DNA from 4 places in the Vibrio sp. 378 genome. Region 3 is predicted to be linked to each of the others. Evidence: predicted binding sites of a transcription regulator. Region 3 holds the regulator's gene; each other region holds the start of a gene.
What was found. The regulator CRP, encoded in region 3, controls carbon source genes, mostly activating them, when cyclic AMP is high. The targets are predictions, from matches to a motif close to TGTGANNNNNNTCACA.
Positions count from the first base shown of each region.

Region 1: the regulator CRP is predicted to act here: its motif matches at 2,737-2,752, upstream of rppH (RNA pyrophosphohydrolase).
Region 2: the regulator CRP is predicted to act here: its motif matches at 2,718-2,733, upstream of R7Q48_RS00285 (NupC/NupG family nucleoside CNT transporter).
Region 4: the regulator CRP is predicted to act here: its motif matches at 2,652-2,667, upstream of gltB (glutamate synthase large subunit).

Region 1 is NZ_JAWOUO010000011.1:43,462-48,700, reverse strand. It holds gene R7Q48_RS18440 (NADP(H)-dependent aldo-keto reductase) at 91-1,125, opposite strand; gene R7Q48_RS18435 (DUF6482 family protein) at 1,280-1,591, shown strand; gene mutH (DNA mismatch repair endonuclease MutH) at 1,607-2,287, opposite strand; gene rppH (RNA pyrophosphohydrolase) at 2,906-3,427, shown strand; gene ptsP (phosphoenolpyruvate--protein phosphotransferase) at 3,430-5,239, shown strand, end outside.
Region 2 is NZ_JAWOUO010000001.1:59,740-64,978, forward strand. It holds gene R7Q48_RS00265 (tryptophanase) at 39-1,439, shown strand; gene R7Q48_RS00270 (DUF2913 family protein) at 1,518-2,129, opposite strand; tRNA gene R7Q48_RS00275 (tRNA-Leu) at 2,162-2,245, opposite strand; gene R7Q48_RS00280 (hypothetical protein) at 2,210-2,392, opposite strand; gene R7Q48_RS00285 (NupC/NupG family nucleoside CNT transporter) at 2,805-4,013, shown strand; gene R7Q48_RS00290 (DUF3541 domain-containing protein) at 4,068-5,156, opposite strand; gene R7Q48_RS00295 (alpha-ketoglutarate-dependent dioxygenase AlkB) at 5,226-5,239, opposite strand, start outside.
Region 3 is NZ_JAWOUO010000020.1:29,230-34,468, reverse strand. It holds gene R7Q48_RS22055 (TIGR02444 family protein) at 1-135, shown strand, start outside; gene R7Q48_RS22050 (hydrolase) at 223-1,230, shown strand; gene R7Q48_RS22045 (YheU family protein) at 1,264-1,476, shown strand; gene R7Q48_RS22040 (phosphoribulokinase) at 1,602-2,471, shown strand; gene crp (cAMP-activated global transcriptional regulator CRP) at 2,712-3,344, shown strand; gene R7Q48_RS22030 (DUF1338 domain-containing protein) at 3,481-4,272, opposite strand; gene astD (succinylglutamate-semialdehyde dehydrogenase) at 4,521-5,239, opposite strand, start outside.
Region 4 is NZ_JAWOUO010000011.1:81,035-86,273, reverse strand. It holds gene gltB (glutamate synthase large subunit) at 1-2,395, opposite strand, end outside; gene R7Q48_RS18595 (TIGR01212 family radical SAM protein) at 2,947-3,906, shown strand; gene R7Q48_RS18590 (GGDEF domain-containing protein) at 3,942-5,239, shown strand, end outside.

The DNA.
Region 1 (5,239 bases), on a different contig from region 3:
CAACACGCTTAACTTTTTATATGAAGTATGACTTCATTGGATAAACAGCTGATCTTGAAGATCAGCTGTTTTCGTTTGAAGGTGGTACTGTTAAGGGCAAGGATTCGAGTAAGTTGTACCTATTGCTTGAATTTCAGTAAGTAGTTCGTCGCTAAGTTGCAAATCAATACTGTCGATATTGGCTTTTAATTGGTCTAGGTTTGTTGCTCCGATAATGTTAGAAGCAACAAATGGACGCTGATTGACAAACGCGAGCGCCATTTGTGCAGGGTTTAGACCATGCTCTTGAGCTAAATTGACGTAAGCTTCGGTCGCTTTAACACCTTGCGGAGTGAAGTAGCGCGCAAAACGCTCCCACTTAGTGCATCGAGCGCCTTCAGGTTTTGCCCCGTTTAGGTATTTACCACTCAGGCAGCCAAATGCCAAAGGAGAGTAGGCAAGTAACTGAACGCCTTCGTAATGGCTGATTTCAGACAAGCCAACTTCGAAGCTGCGGTTCAATAAGTTATATGGGTTTTGAATGGAGACAATTCTTGGCAAATCGTGTTTTTCTGCCAAACGCAATAGCGACATCACACCCCACGGCGTCTCGTTGGATACGCCGATATAGCGCACTTTACCTGCATTCACTAATTCAGTAAGCGCTTCCAACGTTTCAATTAACGTGACTTCTTCTTGTTTGTCAGGGTATGGGTAGTTGAGTTGACCAAAGCAGTTGGTTTGACGCTGCGGCCAATGTAGTTGGTACAAATCGACATAATCGGTTTGTAGACGATTAAGGCTGTCATCAATCGCTGTATGGATGTGGCGACGATTAAGGCTCATGTTGTCTCTAATGTGAGGAACATTGCGAGGGCCTGCCACTTTTGTTGCCAGTACTACTTTCTCTCTTTTGCCGCTTTTTGCCAACCAATTACCGATGTATTGCTCGGTAAGCCCTTGTGTTTCCGAGTTTGGCGGTACAGGGTACATCTCAGCGGTATCGATGAAGTTCACCCCATGATCGAGGGCAAAGTCGAGCTGTTCAAAGGCGTCCTTTTCTGTGTTTTGCTCGCCAAACGTCATAGTGCCGAGGCAGATTTTACTGATCTCAAGTGATGAGTGCGGTAGTTTTGTGTATTGCATATCACGTCCTTGAAGAGTTACCGACTAAATAAGTGACTCCAATATAGGGGATTTTTAGCCGCAATCGCAAATGATTTACGTATAAAGGAAGAGCAAACTCGAAAGCTACAGTTAGCCTAACTACACTTAAATGATCGTGTGAAGGAGGTATGTTATGCAGAAGCATCAATTGGACATGTGGCTACATGGTCCACATAAAGATACTTATAAAACTCCCAAAGTATTTGTGATTGGGTGTTCTGATGTCTCTGACTATCTTTTAGCTGTGGAGTACAAGCATCAACTTGAGCCGATTAAAGACGGTGAAGACCCGATACATTTTGGCTCTCTAGACTTAGTAAAAGAAGAACTATTGAGGCTAGGGGTCGATAAAGCGTATTTAAGGCTGCGCAATGCGTATGACGAATGTGGCACTGAAGAGGCAGCCTCATACTGCGATATTGAGTTATCGCTCGTGACGCACTAAATAGCTGATATGGTTTTATTCTGGTTGAGTGTTAATGTAGTGCTTGAGTAAGATCTGTTCAGTAAACTGTGTTCTAAGGTAAAAGCCTCGGGGCAGAGTTTTCATCGGCTTACCATTTGAGTTATATGCTTCGGTGAGCGCTTTTGCATTTGCGGCTTTAGGGCGAAGATGCAGCGCTTCTCCGTGTCTGGCGGAAATTTGATCAAATCTTCCCAAGACGATCATCTCCATTAACTCTTCCCAGTCATTTCGCAAAATCCGTTCTTCTTCTTCATCTGGTGACCAAATGAGTGGACTGCCCACACGTCTTTCAGCGAGTGGGATTTCTCGTTCTCCTTCTACGGGTACCCAAAGCACACGAGATAGCTTGTTTCGAACATGACTTGTTTCCCATGTAAGACCATGAACACCAGTGAGGGGGGCCACAGAAACAAAGGTTGTTTCTAAAGGTTTGCCAGAGTAACTGATCGGAATACTTTTCAACTCGATCCCTAGTTTTGCGAAATCTTGTTGAGGTTTACTGCCAGCTGGAGCGCCCAAGTGCCATTCGAGTAATTGACCCACCCAACCTTTATCACGTTTTAAGTTTTCAGGAACAATCATATTCGCCTCGGCGGCCAACTCAGCAAAACTGAGTCCTGCCATATCATGCGCTCGTTCCAATAGCTCTGCTTCTGTTTGTGGTTCTGGTTTCATAGTTACAAGGTGGTATTACAAAAAATATAGTTTATCAAACTCCGACCAAATCTACTGTTTAAGATTTCACCGAGGCGGTGTAAGAACGATCAATTCATAACTTATCCACAGGTGGAGGAGATATAGATAAGATCTTGAGGGGTCTGTATGAATAAACAGGGGTTAAAATGCATTTTTGGGGTTGATTTTGTTGTAATCATCTAAACGAATAGCAGGTGAGTGTGGATAAATAGCCTATTGGTGGATCTTTGACCGATCTGAGTTTGGTGAAAAGATCATCAAGAAACTGAAGATCTAATTATCGTTATTTTTAAAAATAAATACTTTTTTATCAATGCTTTATGTTTATTTTTTTGTTTCTTCATTTGTTTTTTATTTGATGGGATTGAACTGAATTACTCATTTGAATTGAATTCTTCACAAAGTTATTCACAGAAAAGGTGAATAAATGTGGGCAATGTCTCACTCTTGTGTTGATAAGGCATGGTTTGATTAAAAGATATCCAAAAATGCTGAAAAGGTAATAAATCTTGCTCATATCACATCAGTAAGTTTGCTAGTAATGGGGATATGTGGAAAAATCACGGTAATAAAAAATTTATTCATAGAGGTTAGCCAGTGATAGATGGCGATGGTTACCGACTTAATGTTGGTATTGTGATATGTAATAACCATGGTCAGGTCTTCTGGGCTAAACGATACGGGCAACACTCATGGCAATTTCCACAAGGTGGGATTGACGAAGGTGAAACCCCTGAACAAGCCATGTTCAGGGAGTTATACGAAGAAGTCGGTTTAACGAAAAAAGACGTTAAGATCATTGCAACAAGTCGTCATTGGTTAAGATATAAGCTACCAAAGCGATTGGTGCGTTGGGACTCCAAGCCTGTTTGTATCGGCCAAAAACAGAAATGGTTTCTGCTGAGATTAGAATGCGATGAATCTCGCATTAATATGCAACGCGGAAAATCCCCTGAATTTGATGGTTGGCGCTGGGTAAGTTACTGGTATCCAGTTAGGCAAGTTGTTTCTTTCAAGCGAGATGTTTATCGACGAGCGATGAAAGAATTTGCATCCTTAGCCATGCCTTTTCGAGAGAGAAAAGCGAAAGGGAAAAGAAAAAAGCAACGTAGAGGATAATCATGCTCAGTCAGCTAAGGGAAATAGTTGAGAAAGTCTCCAGGGTCGATGATGTGCATCTGGCACTCGATATATTGGTGAAAGAGACTTGTGCTGCTCTTAGTACTGAGTGCTGTACTATCTATCTTGCTAATGAAGAAATGCAGCGCCTTGAGTTAATGGCAACTCAAGGCCTTATTTTTGAAGGTGATAGTATTCATATCAACTTCAATGAAGGCTTGGTTGGGTTGGTAAAACGAAGCGCTGAACCCCTTAACCTTGCCGAAGCCTCAAAACACCCCGAGTTCAAATTCTTTCCTCAACTCGGCGAACAGATTTACCACTCTTTTTTAGCTACTCCAATCATTCATCGTAAACAAGTTTTAGGTGTGTTGGTGATCCAACAAAAAACGCCGCGCTTGTTTAGTGAAATGGAAGAATCGTTTCTTGTTACCTTATCCGCTCAGTTAGCGGTGCTCATTGCACATGCGCAGAATCTTGGGCATTGGCAGTTAGCATCTAAACCCACGGTATTAAAAGGTTTGCCTGCGTCTACTGGTGTCGCGATTGGAGAGTTTTGGTTCGACAATACCCAGCCGAGTTTATCGGATGTTTTCCCTTCGTCCACGTTAGATAAGGAACGCGAGCACGAGACATTACTGGTGGCCATAGAGCGAGCGTTAAATGACTTTCGCCGTATGCGGAAAAAGCTGGACAGTGAAATCAACAAAGATGCGCTGGCGATCTTCGATCTGTTTACTCACTTACTGAATGATCCGATGCTTCGCGGTGATTTGAAGAAGCAGATTGAAAAAGGAGATAGGGCAGACTGGGCGTTACGCCAAGTTGTAGAGTCATACTCGAATCGATTTGCAAGAATGTCGGATGTATACATGCGTGAAAGAGCGCAAGATATCCGAGAGTTAGGGCAAAGGCTGCTCTATTTTCTGCACAACAGTGAGCAAGAAAATTCTGCAATTGATCGTCCCATTATTTTGGTGGCGAACGAACTCACTGCCACCTTGCTCGCTTCTGTACCTAAAGAGTTTTTGTTAGCTGTCGTATCATTAGAGGGAGGCGCTAACTCTCACGCTGCCATTTTATCTCGAGCTCTTGGGGTCCCTGCAGTCATGGGCGCCAACATTAATCCGGATGTGGTTAATGGCAAACTCGGGATAGTCGACGGCTATACGGGTGAGATCTTCTTAGAGCCAAACCGCCAGTTGTTGCGAGAGTATCGCAGCTTAGTAAGCGAAGAGTCTGAATTGTTTGCCATGGTAAACAAGGACCTCGCACTCCCTGCGGTTACGCAAGATAATCACCATATCGAAATTATGCTGAATGCGGGACTCAGTGCAGACAGTAATATTGCCATCAACACAGGTGTTGATGGTGTTGGGTTGTACCGAACTGAGATTGCATTTTTACTTCAGCATCACTTTCCTTCGGAAGATGAGCAGTATCATCAATACCAAGCAATACTTAACAGCTATCCGAATCAACGAGTAGTGATGCGTACTTTGGATATTGGTGGTGACAAACCTTTGCCGTATTTGCCCATCGAAGAAGATAATCCGTTTCTAGGCTGGCGTGGCATTCGTTTTACATTGGATCATCCAGACATTTTCTTGATCCAGCTGCGTGCAATGTTAAGAGCGAGTGCAGAAAGCGGAAACTTAAGTATCTTATTGCCAATGGTGTCAGGGGTAAAAGAGTTAGACGATGCCATTAGCTTGATTAATCAAGCTCACAGCGAAGCCGTTTTGCTTGATGATAGAATTCAATTCCCACAAATTGGGGTCATGATTGAAGTACCATCGATGGTGTATCTGT
Region 2 (5,239 bases), on a different contig from region 3:
TGAAACTGCGTAGGGTAATGCGTATAAGGAAATTAACAATGAAACGTATTCCAGAACCTTTCCGTATCAAAATGGTTGAGCCAATCAAAATGACGACTTTGTCAGACCGTGAGGTCGCGTTAAAAGAAGCGGGCTATAATCCATTTCTTCTTCGTAGTGATGATGTTTATATCGATTTGCTGACTGACTCTGGCACTGGTGCCATGAGTGATAATCAGTGGGCTGGCATCATGATGGGGGATGAATCCTATGCGGGGAGTCGAAATTACTACAACCTGTGTGATGCAGTGGAGCACTTCTTCGGTTATAAGCTCACCGTGCCTGCACACCAAGGGCGTGGTGCCGAGCAAATTTTGTTCCCCGCTTTGATTGAGCGTATGCGTCAGGTGCGTGGTGGTGAAACGCCAGTATTTATCTCGAACTACCATTTTGATACCACAGCGGGTCACATTGAACTCAATGGCGGTAAAGCGATTAACGTGGTAACGGAAGAAGCATTCGACACCACTACGCCTTATGATTGGAAGGGCAATTTTGATATCGATAAACTGGTGGCAACAATTGAAGCGCACGGTTCGCATAACATCTGTGCAATTATCACCACGATTACTTGTAATAGCTCCGGTGGTCAGCCTGTGTCGATGGAAAACATGCGCAGTGTGTACGAGATTGCAACCAAGTACGATATTCCAGTGGTGATTGACTCGGCTCGTTACTGTGAGAACGCCTACTTTATTAAGCAGCGTGAAGCGGGTTACGAGAATAAATCGATTCTGGAAATCATCCGTGAGATGTACCAGTACGGTGATATGCTCACCATGTCAGCTAAGAAAGACCCGATGGTAAACATTGGTGGCATGTGTTGTATTCGTGATCATAAGGAGTTGTTCCAGGCGGTGCAGACGCGCTGCGTACCCATGGAAGGATTTGTAACATACGGCGGCATGGCTGGGCGTGATATGGAAGCGCTCGCTCGCGGTTTGTATGAAGCCGCGGATGAGGATTTTCTTCACTATAGAATTAGCCAAGTTCAATACTTAGGTGAGCGCTTACGTGAAGGCGGTATTCCGATTCAATACCCAACGGGTGGTCATGCGGTGTTTGTGGATGCCGCTAAGATTTTGCCACATATTCCAGCGGATCAGTTTCCTGCGCAGGTATTGTGTAATGCTTTGTACTTGGAAGCGGGTATTCGAGCAGTAGAGATAGGATCGTTGCTGCTTGGTCGAGATCCGGAAACGGGTAAACAAAAAGCGTCAGAGCTTGAGTTGATGCGTTTGACTATTCCACGTCGTGTCTACACAAACGATCATATGGATTACATTGCGGATGCGATTATCGAACTGAAAAATCGTGCATATGAGTTAAAAGGGCTCACTTTCGTGTACGAGCCACCAGTGCTGCGCCACTTTACTGCTCGATTTAAAGATATCGATTAACTCAAGTTTAAATCTAGATAAGCAAAAGGCCGCGAGTTTCGCAGCCTTTTTCGATTCGTTTATTTCTTAGCGTTACAGCTACGCTAACTCTAATGTGATGCGAACGAACTGGTCGTCTTGATACTGCACTTCATAATTGAAGGTACCACTGGCGTAAATGCTGCCAAGAAAAAGTGAACGTTGACTCATTGGTCCGCGGAACAGCATCGAAATAGGAGCGATTAGGGCGTTATTATCATCGAAGTGCTGATTTAAGTTCTCAGAAAGCACACACAGCAAACAGCCGTGTTGGTCGTGAGATAAGTCGACGTCTTCCGGTCGAGATAATAACACGGTAGTCCCCAGTTTCTTCTCAATCTCGTTGATCAGCAGCAAGTAGCTATCTAGATCGGGTTGAGGGTTGCTGGGTTTGTCTGCACCGACGCAGCGCTCGAGTAATGCTTCCAGATTTCCGTTCTCACTTTTTGCCTGCTGAGTCAAAGATTTTAACGGCTTTTTAATCAGCTTATAGCGATTACTCTTCAGTTTTGGTTTCAGCCATTTCTGAAGTAAGTCATTACGTTCTTTAAGGGAGAGGCCATGCGAGGACGCGTGAATTTTAAAGTGCAGGTGTAATAAAGCGTGAACCGCAAGCTCACTCAGAAGTTGGTTAGCATCTGTAGACTGTCTTGCCTGCTTAGAACTTTGCATTACACTCGAACAAAATTAGGGAAGAAGGATAATGGTGCCGAGAGAGGGACTCGAACCCTCACACCAAAGGCACTAGCACCTCATGCTAGCGTGTCTACCAATTTCACCATCTCGGCATCATGATGCTCTGAATACTCAGAGGCCTCGAAAGAAGCAACGCGAATTATAACCAAAATCCACCTGTTGGCGAGAGCAAAATGACGAATTTTGGCTCTTTCGAGTTTGATTGCATATTTATTGGTCACTTTTATGTTTTTTACCATCAACGCCTATCCTTATGCCCTTACTTTTATTAATGGTATGACGACAAAAGAGTACTTTTGCCTAAATTTTGAACGCTTGAACGTTTGCGTAAATAAATGTGATGAATATCTCTTTTTGTTGGCTATACTTGCGTCCCGTTTAAGCGGGAATTAGGGTTTAGTTGTTCAGGACCCTTACCCATACAAGCCGTCACATGGAGCAGGCCAAGCAACATGCTCGCCAGCAGTGAATGACCCCACGGACCGGACCAGCTACGTTCAATTGCTTGTATAAGGTAAAAATAAGATGTCGAACTATTCGTTCTGTCTACATTCTGGATCTAAAAGTGAGTTATCACTCGCTGCGTTGTCCCTTTCTTCTGCCAATTCCTTTGGCTCTTTTTTCTTTTTCAACGTTTAGTAGGTCCAGCTCATGAGTGTTCTATTTAGTCTATTTGGTATTGTTGCACTGCTAGGTTGTGCTTTCCTACTTTCTGAGGGTCGTTCTTCCATCAATTGGAAAACTGTATCTCGCGCCTTGATGCTACAAATGGGGTTTGCTGCTTTGGTGCTCTATTTCCCGTTGGGTCAAGCGGCGCTGGCGAGTTTAAGTAATGGTGTCGCGGGGCTACTCGGCTTTGCTGATGAGGGGATTAAATTCCTCTTTGGTGACCTCGCTTCTTCTGGCTTTATCTTCGCTATTCGTGTCCTCCCTATCATCATCTTCTTCAGTGCTCTTATCTCCGCCCTTTACTACTTGGGCATTATGCAAAAAGTGATTCAATTTATTGGTGGCGCTATCCAGAAGTTCTTGGGTACGAGTAAAGCAGAGTCTTTGGTTGCAACAGGGAACATCTTCTTATCCCAAGGCGAGTCACCACTTCTTATTCGTCCATTTCTTTCTAACATGACTCGCTCTGAACTGTTTGCCGTGATGGCTGGTGGTATGGCTTCAGTGGCGGGCAGTGTGCTTGGTGGTTATGCTGGTTTGGGTGTCGACCTCAAATACTTGATCGCGGCAAGCTTTATGGCAGCACCAGGTAGTTTGATGATGGCAAAAATCATCGTTCCTGAGCGTCAAACGCCAAGCGATTACAACAATATTGAGCTAGATAAATCAGAAGAAAGTAACGTTATTGATGCGCTAGCAAGCGGTGCCATGGGCGGTATGAAAGTTGCCGTTGCTGTTGGTACCATGCTTATCGCTTTCGTGAGTGTTATCGCGATGGTGAACACGGGGCTAGAAAACTTGGGCGAGATACTTGGTTTCTCTGGCGTAACGCTACAAGCGATTTTTGGTTATTTGTTTGCACCTCTAGCGTGGTTGATTGGTGTGCCAAGCCACGAAATTCTAGCTGCGGGTTCATACATTGGTCAGAAAGTGGTGATGAATGAGTTTGTTGCGTTTATCGATTTTGTGCAGCACAAAGCGACACTGTCTGAGCATACTCAAATTATTATCACTTTTGCGTTGTGTGGTTTTGCGAACATTGGCTCAATTGCGATTCAGTTGGGTTCTATCGGCGTGATGGCACCTGAGCGCCGCAAAGATGTTGCAAGTCTAGGCCTAAAAGCGGTTGCTGCTGGTACACTCGCTAACCTGATGAGTGCGTGCTTAGCGGGCATTTTTATCTCTCTCTAATTTAGATTGAAGATACACACTAAAAACCCGCCTAAATGGCGGGTTTTGTTATTTCTAAGGGCTGGGCATTAAGCCGTAAGGTATCGATTTAAAAGCCTCTGGGTGCTCTTGATAAGTTGGCGCTTTATGTACCCCTTTCCAATCGAGCAGCATGATGGCTAGCACGTTACGGTGTTCGCCGTACTTGAGATCAAAGTTACCGTCGACCGACGGAATCATCCCTTTTTCTGCGTTGATTGCGTGACGAATGGCTTGGCGGGTTTTCTTTACGACCGGATCATGGTCCAAGCCTGCTAACAAAAACGAAATGCCGACTTCCGCAATCACGTCTTCTTTGGCGCGCAGTAGGATAGTTTCGATATTGTTGCGAAAGTAATCATAAATCCATTGGTGTTTCTTTTCGCTTACTCGCTCCTGATAATACTGTGAATCGGCAAAGATGATGTGCGTCATCCCATAGAGTTTGTTCCAATACTGCTGAGCTGAAAGCATCTTATCTTTATCGTCGGGGTAGGTGTCACGGAAGGTTTGAGTGAACTTCTCGACCACATCTTGCTCTTCTAACTGACGAAGCCAGTAGACTTGGTTTGCAAGCTGAGCTGCCCATGCCTCTATCATCTCTTTGTCCGTAACGTAACGCGAGAAATCGTAGCGCCTAATAATTTTTCTCAGCGTTTTGTCTTGTTTATGCTTTAGGCCATATTCGTTTGCTCTTGCCATTGCGCCAAGCAAATCCACACCAAGATAAAGGTACTCAGGATGGTGTTTAGTCACGGTATAGCGTCGCTGACCTCGTTCGGTTTCTTTCTCTTGATACGTGGTCAGCCTTTGAGATGAATAGAGAATGATGTCTTCTGGTTCAACGACTTCATTAGCAAATTGGTTTAACCGGCTGGCTACTTGTGCCATGTCGGTCCAAATGGCAGCGTGATATTTCTCATCTAATGTTTGGCGGTACATGCGTAAGCCAAAATGGCCCTCTTTAAACGCCGGGAGAGTGAACAGTTCTTGTTCGTAGGTACTACGAATCAACTGCGCTGATTGAGTATTATCGAGAAGCGGTACGTCTTCCTGTGATGCCTGAGCAGCAAAGGTAAGTGAGCAAGAGAGTAAGACCGCTAAGCTAAGAGGTTTAATACGCATAAATCCATTCCCTATGAAGTCCTGAACCTAAACCTACCATCAATATTAATTGAGAATGTAAAAGCTGAGTCAATAGTTGAAAA
Region 3 (5,239 bases):
ATTAACTCACTTGCACTACTCAAAAATGATGGTGACCCACTGACGTTGAGATACTGTCGTCAACTCGGTGGGGAGCATTTGCAGCAAGCCTTTGCTATTCCGGTGCCAAACATTCAACCACCAAAACGCCCATAAATCTGTAGAATACCTATAATCTTTATAAAGGATTATATTAATAAGTTCTTCAACGGACACCGAAGGACCGCATAAGAGCAGTTAGGTATGACACAATTTTTCGCAGCCGCCGGGATCAAAAACCCGCATCTCCAAACGCTTTTGCCGCGTTTTATTCGCAAAAAAGCGTTATTTACGCCGATTTGGCAAACCCTCGATACATCCGATGGCGACTTTCTCGATCTCGCGTGGAGCGAGGACCCAACCCAAGAGCCTGCACAAAAAAAGCCGATTTTTGTTTTATTTCATGGGTTAGAGGGGTGCTTCTATAGCCCTTATGCCAATGGGCTAATGAATGCATTTGCTCAATCTGGATGGCTGTCGGTGATGATGCATTTTCGTGGCTGCAGCGGTAAACCAAACAAAAAAGCACGAGCTTATCACTCGGGAGAAGTGATGGATGCTCGTTACTTCCTAGAGCACCTTGAACAACGTTTTCCTGATAATCCCAAAGTTGCAGTTGGTATTTCTCTTGGCGGTAACATGTTGGCGAATTATTTAGCCCAATATAAAGACCACCCTATTTTGAATGCAGCGACTATTATCTCAGCGCCTTTAGACCTAGCGGCGTGTGCGAACCGTATAGAACAAGGCTTTTCAAAAGTGTATCGCCGTTACCTGCTTTCTTCACTGAAACGTAACGCGTTACAAAAGCATCATCTACTGCATGGTGAGCTTGCGCTGTCCTACAACTCAATAAAACGTGTCACAAGATTGTATGAATTCGATGATTTGATCACGGCACCACTGCACGGTTTTAAAGACGCACAAGATTATTACGATCAATGTTCTGGCTTAAGTAAACTACAGCAAATCACGCTACCCACACTGATCATCCATGCCAAAGACGATCCGTTCATGACCGATGATGTGATACCGAAGTTTGTTTTGCCAGATAACATTGATTACCGTCTCTTTGAACACGGTGGCCATGTTGGCTTCCTAACAGGAACGGCGTTAAAACCTAAGTTTTGGTTGGAGGAAGCGCTGCCCGCGTATTACGAAAGTATCGCCGCAGATTACCTTTCTGCTGTATCCAAGCAACGAACGCAGTAAACTAGCCGCTCATCATAAAAGTTAGAGGTATTTATGATCATTCCATGGCAAGACATTGCGCCGGAAACATTGGAAAACTTAATTCGTGAATTCGTCTTACGCGAAGGAACGGATTACGGAACCGTTGAGGTTTCTTTGCAAGACAAAATTGATCAAGTTAAAGCTCAATTGGAAAAAGGTGAAGCGGTTATCGTGTTCTCTGAGCTACACGAAACCGTCGATATTCAACATAAAACAAAATTTTAGACCCTTCACATTTTACCGTATCCCACTCGATGACAAGGTATTGTTACGTGCTATAGTGGGATATCGACCGTGCAGTAGTAACTCTACTGCACATTACAGGTAAGTAATTTTCGACAAGGTTTGTCATGTCAGCTAAACACCCAATTATTGCGGTTACTGGTTCGTCCGGTGCCGGCACGACCACTACATCTGAAGCCTTCCGTAAAATGTTCAATATGATGAACGTTAAACCCGCATGGGTTGAAGGCGATAGCTTCCATCGCTTTACTCGCCCAGAAATGGACATCGAAATTCGCAAAGCCCGCGAGCAAGGTCGACACATTAGCTACTTTGGCCCACAAGCTAATGACTTCCCGGGATTAGAAGAGTTTTTCCGTAAGTTCGGGCATGATGGTACTGGCAGCGTGCGCCGTTATCTGCACACGTTTGACGAAGCGGTTCCCTACAATCAAATGCCAGGCACGTTTACACCGTGGCAAGACTTACCCGAAAACAGCGACGTGCTGTTTTATGAAGGGTTACATGGTGGCGTGGTCGATGGCGATGTTAATGTTGCTCAACATGTGGATTTCTTAATTGGCATGGTGCCGATTGTGAACTTAGAGTGGATCCAAAAATTCGTACGTGACACTCGCGATCGCGGCCATTCGCGTGAAGCGGTAATGGACTCAATCGTGCGATCCATGGACGATTACCTCAACTATATCACTCCGCAGTTTTCTCGTACTCACATCAACTTCCAGCGCGTACCGACCGTTGATACTTCCAACCCACTTAATGCAAAAGGCATCCCTAGTTTGGATGAGAGTTTTGTGGTGATTCGCCTACGCGGTATCAAGAATGTCGACTTCCCATATCTGCTGGCCATGATTGATGGCTCATTCATGTCACGCCACAACACGATTGTCGTACCCGGCGGTAAGATGAGCTTTGCAATGGAGCTCATAGTTCGGCCTATCCTACAACAGCTCATCGAAACAGGGAAAATTGGCTAAAAACCTGCCTGCGAAGATGTTTACTTTTCATACCGTGATCATGTGCACAGTTTTGCTTACAAAATCTCAATCATGGCACGATTAAAATCAAGAAATCGTTTTCGAAAAAGGATACTATTTCTTACCGAAACACAAGAGAGCTTGCAGCATATAAAAAGTGCTCTTATTCTAGTAGGCCTAATTCAGGCTTAGCTAAAATATGGATAGCGCAAGCGTACCCTGCAGAGGAAGTGAGATATTATGGTTCTAGGTAAACCTCAAACCGACCCAACATTAGAGTGGTTTCTTTCACACTGTCATATTCATAAGTACCCTTCAAAGAGCACGCTAATTCACGCGGGCGAAAAGGCAGAAACTTTGTACTACATCGTTAAAGGTTCTGTTGCGGTTCTTATCAAAGACGAAGAAGGTAAGGAGATGATCCTTTCTTACCTAAACCAAGGAGACTTTATTGGTGAACTTGGTCTATTCGAGGAAGACCAAGAGCGCACAGCTTGGGTTCGTGCTAAATCTCCTTGTGAAGTTGCTGAAATTTCTTTCAAGAAGTTCCGTCAGCTTATCCAAGTAAACCCAGACATCCTAATGCGTCTTTCTGCGCAGATGGCTCGTCGTCTTCAAGTAACTAGCCAAAAAGTGGGTGACCTGGCGTTCCTAGACGTAACTGGTCGTATCGCTCAGACGCTTCTGAACCTTGCAAAACAACCAGACGCAATGACTCACCCAGACGGCATGCAAATAAAGATCACTCGTCAAGAAATCGGTCAAATTGTTGGCTGTTCTCGTGAGACAGTAGGTCGTATCTTGAAGATGCTAGAAGAGCAGAACCTAATCTCTGCTCACGGTAAAACCATCGTGGTTTACGGTACTCGTTAATCTCGAACTAGAGTGACACGAACAAAATTATAAAAGCCACCAATGGCAACATTGGTGGCTTTTTATTTGCTCATGACCAAATGAGATAGGGTGCAGCGAACACTAATGAGTAAGCTTAACAGGTTAACCCTAAAACTTAGCCATTCGTACTTTCAAAGATTTTGTCAGCTGAAGCAGCCACGAAACCTGGGTACAAATCACCATTTTCCATCGGATAGCGCTTAGCAAATTCATAAAACCCGCCAGGGATAATTTCAGTGCCTTCGCTAAAACGAACCGCTACTTTATCTGCCATGGTCGATGACTGCTCTAGCAACACCTCAGGAGTGCCCTTCACTTCACCACCATTTTCATTAATGGTAAACCCAGCGGTACGCAGATGATTGTTTACCTGCTTCACTTCTTCATATTCATTGAGCTGGTTAACGCTCACCGTGAAGTGGTTTGCTCCGTAACCATGCGCCGCAAGCCAAGATGCGTACTCACTTTCTTTAGCCAACGTTTGGTAATCAGCAAAGCTTAAATCCCACAAGCGTCCACCATGTAAGAATGCGCTATCGTTCAGCTTGTCAGCATCGACTTGTGCCACCAAATTTTTCACAATCTCTTGTAGCTCAGGCGAGCACTCTTCAACTTTTAGCTCACTAATAAATACTTTAGGTTGCTTCGGATCTGGGTGCTCATAGTGCTTAGCAACCAGCTTTTTGCTTTCGAAAACGTAATCACCACACGCCTTGTAACCAATAGCTACAAATGGCTTAGCTAGAGTTTCAATACCAAGAGGCGCGATATTGAAGGTACGTAAAGCTATATGATCATTAATCAGAGGCTCATCTTCTTGAAGCAGCTGATGCACTTTAGCAGCCGAAGGGCAAAGACGTTGAATGTAATCTTGCCATAGCGATTCAAATAACACATCGGGCGTCATAACGACTCCTTGTTACGAGATGTAGAGTTTAAAGGTAAGCGGAAGTTGGCTGCTCGTTCACAACAAGAGTTGTCCAGAATAATGAACGAGCAACCATCAACCTGTGACGGTAAATGCCAGTCAGTCAACACGCTTTTCCGAGTCTTTGCTCACTTTTCGTGTTCTGCCAACGATCACTACAACCCATACCTAAATGATGCGCCGGCAAGGTGAGCCGCAATGCATAGTTGCGACTCTATAATAAAAACTTATAGCGCTACACCTGGACTCAATGTTGCAGGCAAGACAGTTTCTTGACCTTCCATTGATGCCATTGGGTACGCACAGTAATCTGCTGCGTAGTAAGCGCTTGGGCGCAAGTTACCCGACGCCCCCGGACCACCAAATGGCGCATCACCGCTTGCACCAGTGAGCTGGCGGTTACGGTTCACGATACCTGCACGAATGTGGTCAACGAAGTATTCCCACTCTTGGTCGTCGGTTGAAACCAAACCAGCAGATAAGCCAAAGCGCGTATCGTTTGCTAGCGCCACGGCTTTATCTAATCCTTCGTAGCGCACCACTTGCAGAAGTGGGCCGAAGTATTCTTCATCTGGTAACTCAGCAATGTTCGTTACATCAATGATGCCAGGAGAAACAAACGCCGCCTCTCCTGCTTTCGCTTCAATCAAGCTTTCACCGCCAAGAGACTGTAGATTAGCTTGTGCGTCAAGAATAAACTTGGCTGCCGCGACCGAAATTTGCGGTCCCATAAATGGCGCAGGTTCTGCAAATGGTTGGTCTACGCGAATATTGCGTGTCGCTTCAACGAGTTTGGTGATAAGCGCATCGCCTTTTTCACCCAATGGCACATACAAACGACGAGCACACGTACAACGCTGCCCAGCACTGATAAACGCTGACTGGATGATGGTGTAAACCGTGGCATCCAAATCACCATATTTATCAGAGATCACCATCGGGTTAT
Region 4 (5,239 bases), on a different contig from region 3:
GAATTGGGATTTCGCGTTGTGGGTAACCGATGCGGTGACGGATCAGCACTTCTTTGGCGATATCATCAAGGGTTAGACCTTGGATACGAGAAACTGTACCTGTGAAGTATTTGTCTACCACGGATTTATGGATGCCCAAGGCTTCGAAGATTTGCGCACCATGGTACGACTGTAGCGTTGAGATACCCATCTTCGAGAAGATCTTCAGAAGACCGCCATTGATCGCTTTACGGTAGTTGTTGAACAGATCACGAGGGTTCGCTTCTGGATCCAACTTCTTCGTACGTTGAAGTTCAATGATGGTTTCAATCACTAGGTAAGGGTTAACCGCATTCGCACCGTAACCAAGTAGCGTTGCAAAGTGGTGCGTTTCACGCGCGTCACCAGTTTCAACCACGATGTCACACTTCGCACGTAGACCTTTACGGATCAAGTGGTGGTGTACCGCACCAACTGCCAGCATTGCTGGGATCGCCGCGTGGTTTGAATTCACTGCACGGTCAGTGAGTAGGATGATTGAGTAACCATCGATAACCGCGTCTTCTGCGTATTGGCAGATACGTTTTAGTGCACGCTCAAGCTTGCCTTGATCTTCATTGGCTTGGAACACGATATCCAGCGTCTTCGCTTGTAGGTGCTCGTTATCGATCGCACGCAGCTTTTCAAGCTCTGAGTTGGCTAGAACAGGTGATTCCAATTCTACTTTCTGACAGTGAAGTGGTGTTTCAGTCAGAAGGTTTTGGTCTTTACCCAAGTAAGTGTTCAGCGACATAACCATACGCTCACGGATCGGGTCGATCGGTGGGTTAGTTACCTGTGCAAACAGCTGCTTGAAGTAGTTTGAAAGATGCTGAGATTGATGAGATAGAACCGCAAGAGGCCAGTCGGCACCCATTGCTGATAATGGCTCTTTCGCATCATTCGCCATTGGAACGATGATTTCGTTCACTTCTTCAGTGCTTACGCCAAACGCTTGTTGGCGGTGTAGAAGGTGTTCTGGCTTAGGTTGGCTGAACTGGTTGCTCGCATCTGGCAGCTTCTTCAAGCTCAGTAGGTTTTCTTCTACCCATTTCTCGTAAGGCTGTGCTGTTGCGATGGTGTCTTTCACTTCTTCATCGGAGATGATGCGACCTTGCTCTAGGTCTGCAACGAAGATACGACCCGGTTGTAGGCGACCACGGAACTCAACGTTCTCTGGTTCTATATCCACAACACCAGATTCAGATGCCATCACTAGGAAGTTATCTTTGGTCACTGTGTAGCGAGAAGGGCGCAAACCGTTACGGTCTAGTGTCGCACCAACTTGAACACCATCAGTAAAACATACTGAAGCAGGACCATCCCATGGTTCCATGATGTTCGCGTGGTACTGATAGAACGCGCGACGTTTAGGATCCATGTTTTTGTTTTCTTGCCATGCTTCCGGGATCATCATCATCAATGCGTGTGGCAGGCTGCGACCAGACAGAACTAGGAGCTCAAGTGCCATGTCAAAGTTAGATGAATCTGAGCTGCCTTCCTGACAGATTGGAAGAAGCATGTCGATTTCAGCCTGAGTAAACAGGTCTGATTCTAGAATTGCTTCACGGGCTTTCATCCAGTTCAAGTTACCGCGAACTGTATTGATTTCACCGTTGTGGGCAATGTAACGGAAAGGCTGTGCAAGACGCCATTTCGGGAAGGTATTGGTAGAGAAGCGAGAGTGTACCAGTGCTAGTGCAGTCACCATGGTCGGGTTTTGCAGATCAAGGAAGTACTGAGGTACTTGCTCGGTCGTTAACTGACCTTTGTACACCAATGTCTTGTAAGACATTGAGTTAATGTAGAAGTCGTCACCAATGTTCGAAACGCTTTCTAGGCAAACACGTACAGTGTAGTTACGAAGTACGTACAGTTTGCGCTCTAGCTCTTCAGGTGTGATGCCAGGGCCACCAGAGATAAACACATGCTCAAACTGAGGTTCTGTGCTTAGTGGGTCTGCACCGATCATTGAGTTATCGGTTGGCAATACGCGGTAGCCGATAACTTCAAGGTCTAGACGTTGTGCATTACGTTCTAGAATGTCACGGCATTGCTCGCGTTTGTATTCGTCTTTCGGGAAAAGAACGACACCAACACCATACTTTTCAAACGAAGGCAGTTTAATGCCTAGCTTAACGGCTTCTTCTAATAGGAATTCATGAGGTTTTTGTAGCAAGATACCCGCACCGTCACCGCTGCATGGGTCACAACCTTGACCACCACGGTGTTCCATGCGAGCCAGCATATCCAATGCTTGAGTCACTACTTCATGAGATTTACGGTTTTTAAGGTGAGCAACAAAACCGATACCACAAGCGTCATGCTCCAGTTCCGGAGTGTACAGACCCTGTGGATTTTGCTCTCTATCTACCATAGATACATCCTTCCAGTTCAATGTCGACGCAAAAGTACCGGGCAGAAAATACTACCTAGACTATTGATTACGTCTTGTCCTTTATATTTATTATCGCCACCGATCTAGGTTGACCGGTCTTGATTCCTTTCCGTATCTCGCAGGAAAAGTTTTGCGAGAAAAACAATCCTTGGTGGTATCCCTTTATTTATTATCACTATCTAGTGATTTATATAGGTAGGAGTGGGATAACACCGACAAATCCCGCAGTGTGCTTTGTAATAAAAGTCACAAAAATAACGGGGTTGTGTAAGTATCCTACAATTTTGTCACTTCAGAATGCAATGAAAAAGTCGGCGTTGTGACCCAATTTTTTCGTTTAATTATGCATTTTTAGTTTAACATTTACGCAACATGAACGTTTTTTGTCTTTAATTATGCAAGTTTATTGATTTTGACCCGCATGATGGGTGTTTGAATTGATTAATATTGTGTGTTTTTTCTTGCAGGGATGTAATTTATTTACACAGATCGTAGTGAGATTGATTACGATTTATTGTTGGTGAGAATTTATGCAGTTACATGAGTTGGTCAATACAATCGGCCAAGATCTTCAGCGTCGATACGGTGAAAAGGTTCATAAGTTAACATTGCACGGTGGATTTAGTTGCCCTAACCGCGATGGCACGATTGGGCGGGGAGGATGTACATTTTGCAATGTGGCTTCGTTTGCAGATGAAGAAGTCCAGATAAAAAGCATTCACGAACAGTTAAAAGATCGCGCAGGTGAAATTCACAGAGCGAAGAAGTATCTCGCTTATTTTCAGGCCTACACCAGTACCTATGCAGAAGTACAAGTTCTCAAAAACATGTATGAGGAAGCACTAAAGGCTGCAGACATGGTTGGTCTTTGTGTGGGGACGCGTCCTGATTGCGTCCCTGATGCGGTATTGGATTTACTGTCGGGCTATGTACAGCAAGGTTATGAAATTTGGCTAGAACTAGGTCTTCAAACCGCCAACAATGACACCCTAAAACGTATCAATCGTGGTCATGACTTTGAGTGTTATGCCGAAATCACTAAGCGTGCGCGAACACTCGGAATCAAGGTTTGTACTCACTTAATTGTGGGTTTACCCAAAGAAACCCGCGCCGAAAATATTGAAACGCTGCAAAAAGTGTTAGCCGTGGGAACGGATGGCATCAAGTTACATGGCTTGCATATTGTCGAAGGTAGCACCATGGCGAAAGCTTGGCGTGCTGGAAAGCTAGAAGCCCCTGAATTAGAAGAATATGTTGCGATCGCCAGTGAAATGATTCGTATGACACCACCAGATGTGATTTATCATCGCGTTTCATCAGCAGCTAGGAGGCCCACGTTATTATCGCCTCTGTGGTGTGAAAACCGTTGGCTAGCGATGACGGAAATTGGTCGAGATCTCAGTGCTCATGGTGCTCAAGGGAGTCTTACGGGGAATACCTTTATCTATACTAAACCGGAATTAATAGCAGATCGCTCAATAAATAACTGATATATTTTAACCAGTGTTCTTTGAAGGTTTAAACGATGGATCAGTTACTCAATTGGCTTTGGGGTGGTCAAGGCGGTTATGGCTATGTCGTCTTGTTGTTAATCGCAGGCGTGTGCGCGTTAGCACTGATCTATTTGCACTTTCAGACATCACTTAAGCAACTAGTAACGGATTCTCCCTATCCAGTCATAGTGGTGGACACTAGCCATGCTCAGCTCTTGCTATCTAACCAGGCTGCGATGCAGTTATTAGGCATTCGCTCTTTGGGAACGGGGTATTTGTATCCTGCTTTATTCGATATTCATGAGCTTGAGCAGTTTCTCGATCGCTTCTCTAGTCGTCATTTTCGTCAGCAGGCTTTTGACTGGCGACTATCTGATAGTGAATCTATTAAAGTGGAGCTGTCAGGCAGAAAGAGTTTATTGCGCAATCATCGAGTTTGGATTCTTTATGCTCAGCCATATCAAGCCACTCACCAAGAGCAGCAACAAGAACTTGCACAATTAATCATCGCACGTTCGGCATTAGACTCACTTTCAGAGCTGATTTGTACCCAAGACCGCCAAGGCAATCTGTTAACGACCAATCGAGCATTTGATCAATTCTGGCAAGGGCGAAGGGAAGAAGCTTGCGCATCCAAGACCTTGGGTGAGATGACCAGAAAAAGCGAACGTAAATGGACAACGGATCCACAAGGTCGAAGTTGCTTACTGGAAGTCAATCAAAACTCTCTTGTTTCGCCGAGTGGTGAGCTTATCGGTACGCTGTCTATTAGTCATGACGTGACTGAATGGCACAAGATGCAACAGAATCTGCGAGATGAAATGGAGCGTCGCAAAGATACAGAGGTGGCGCTAGCGCAAAGAGATACTATCTTACAAACGATTCTGGATGCCAGTCCGGACTCTATTGGTATTTTCAATGAGAACATGGTCTATCAAGCGTGTAATCAGCCTTTTGTTAAGGCGTTAGGAATTTCAAAAATTTCTGATTTGATAGGTAAGCGCCTCCAAGACGTGATTCCTAAAGAGATGTACGCGCGCTTAGCAGACAGTGACTTAGAAGCATTACGCCAGTTAGAGCCAGTTCGATACATAGATAAAGTCGTGAGTAGTGATGGTAAAAGTACGTGGTTTGATGTGGTGAAATCGCCTTTTAAAGATAAAGCATCAGGAACGAATGGTGTGCTGATCATGGCGCGTGATATTTCTGAGCGTTATCTTGCAGAACAAAAGTTGGAAAAAGCCAACCTAGAGTTAGAAAAATTGAGCTTTATGGATAGCTTAACTCAAGTATCGAACCGACGCCGTTTCGATGAACAACTGCAGGTATT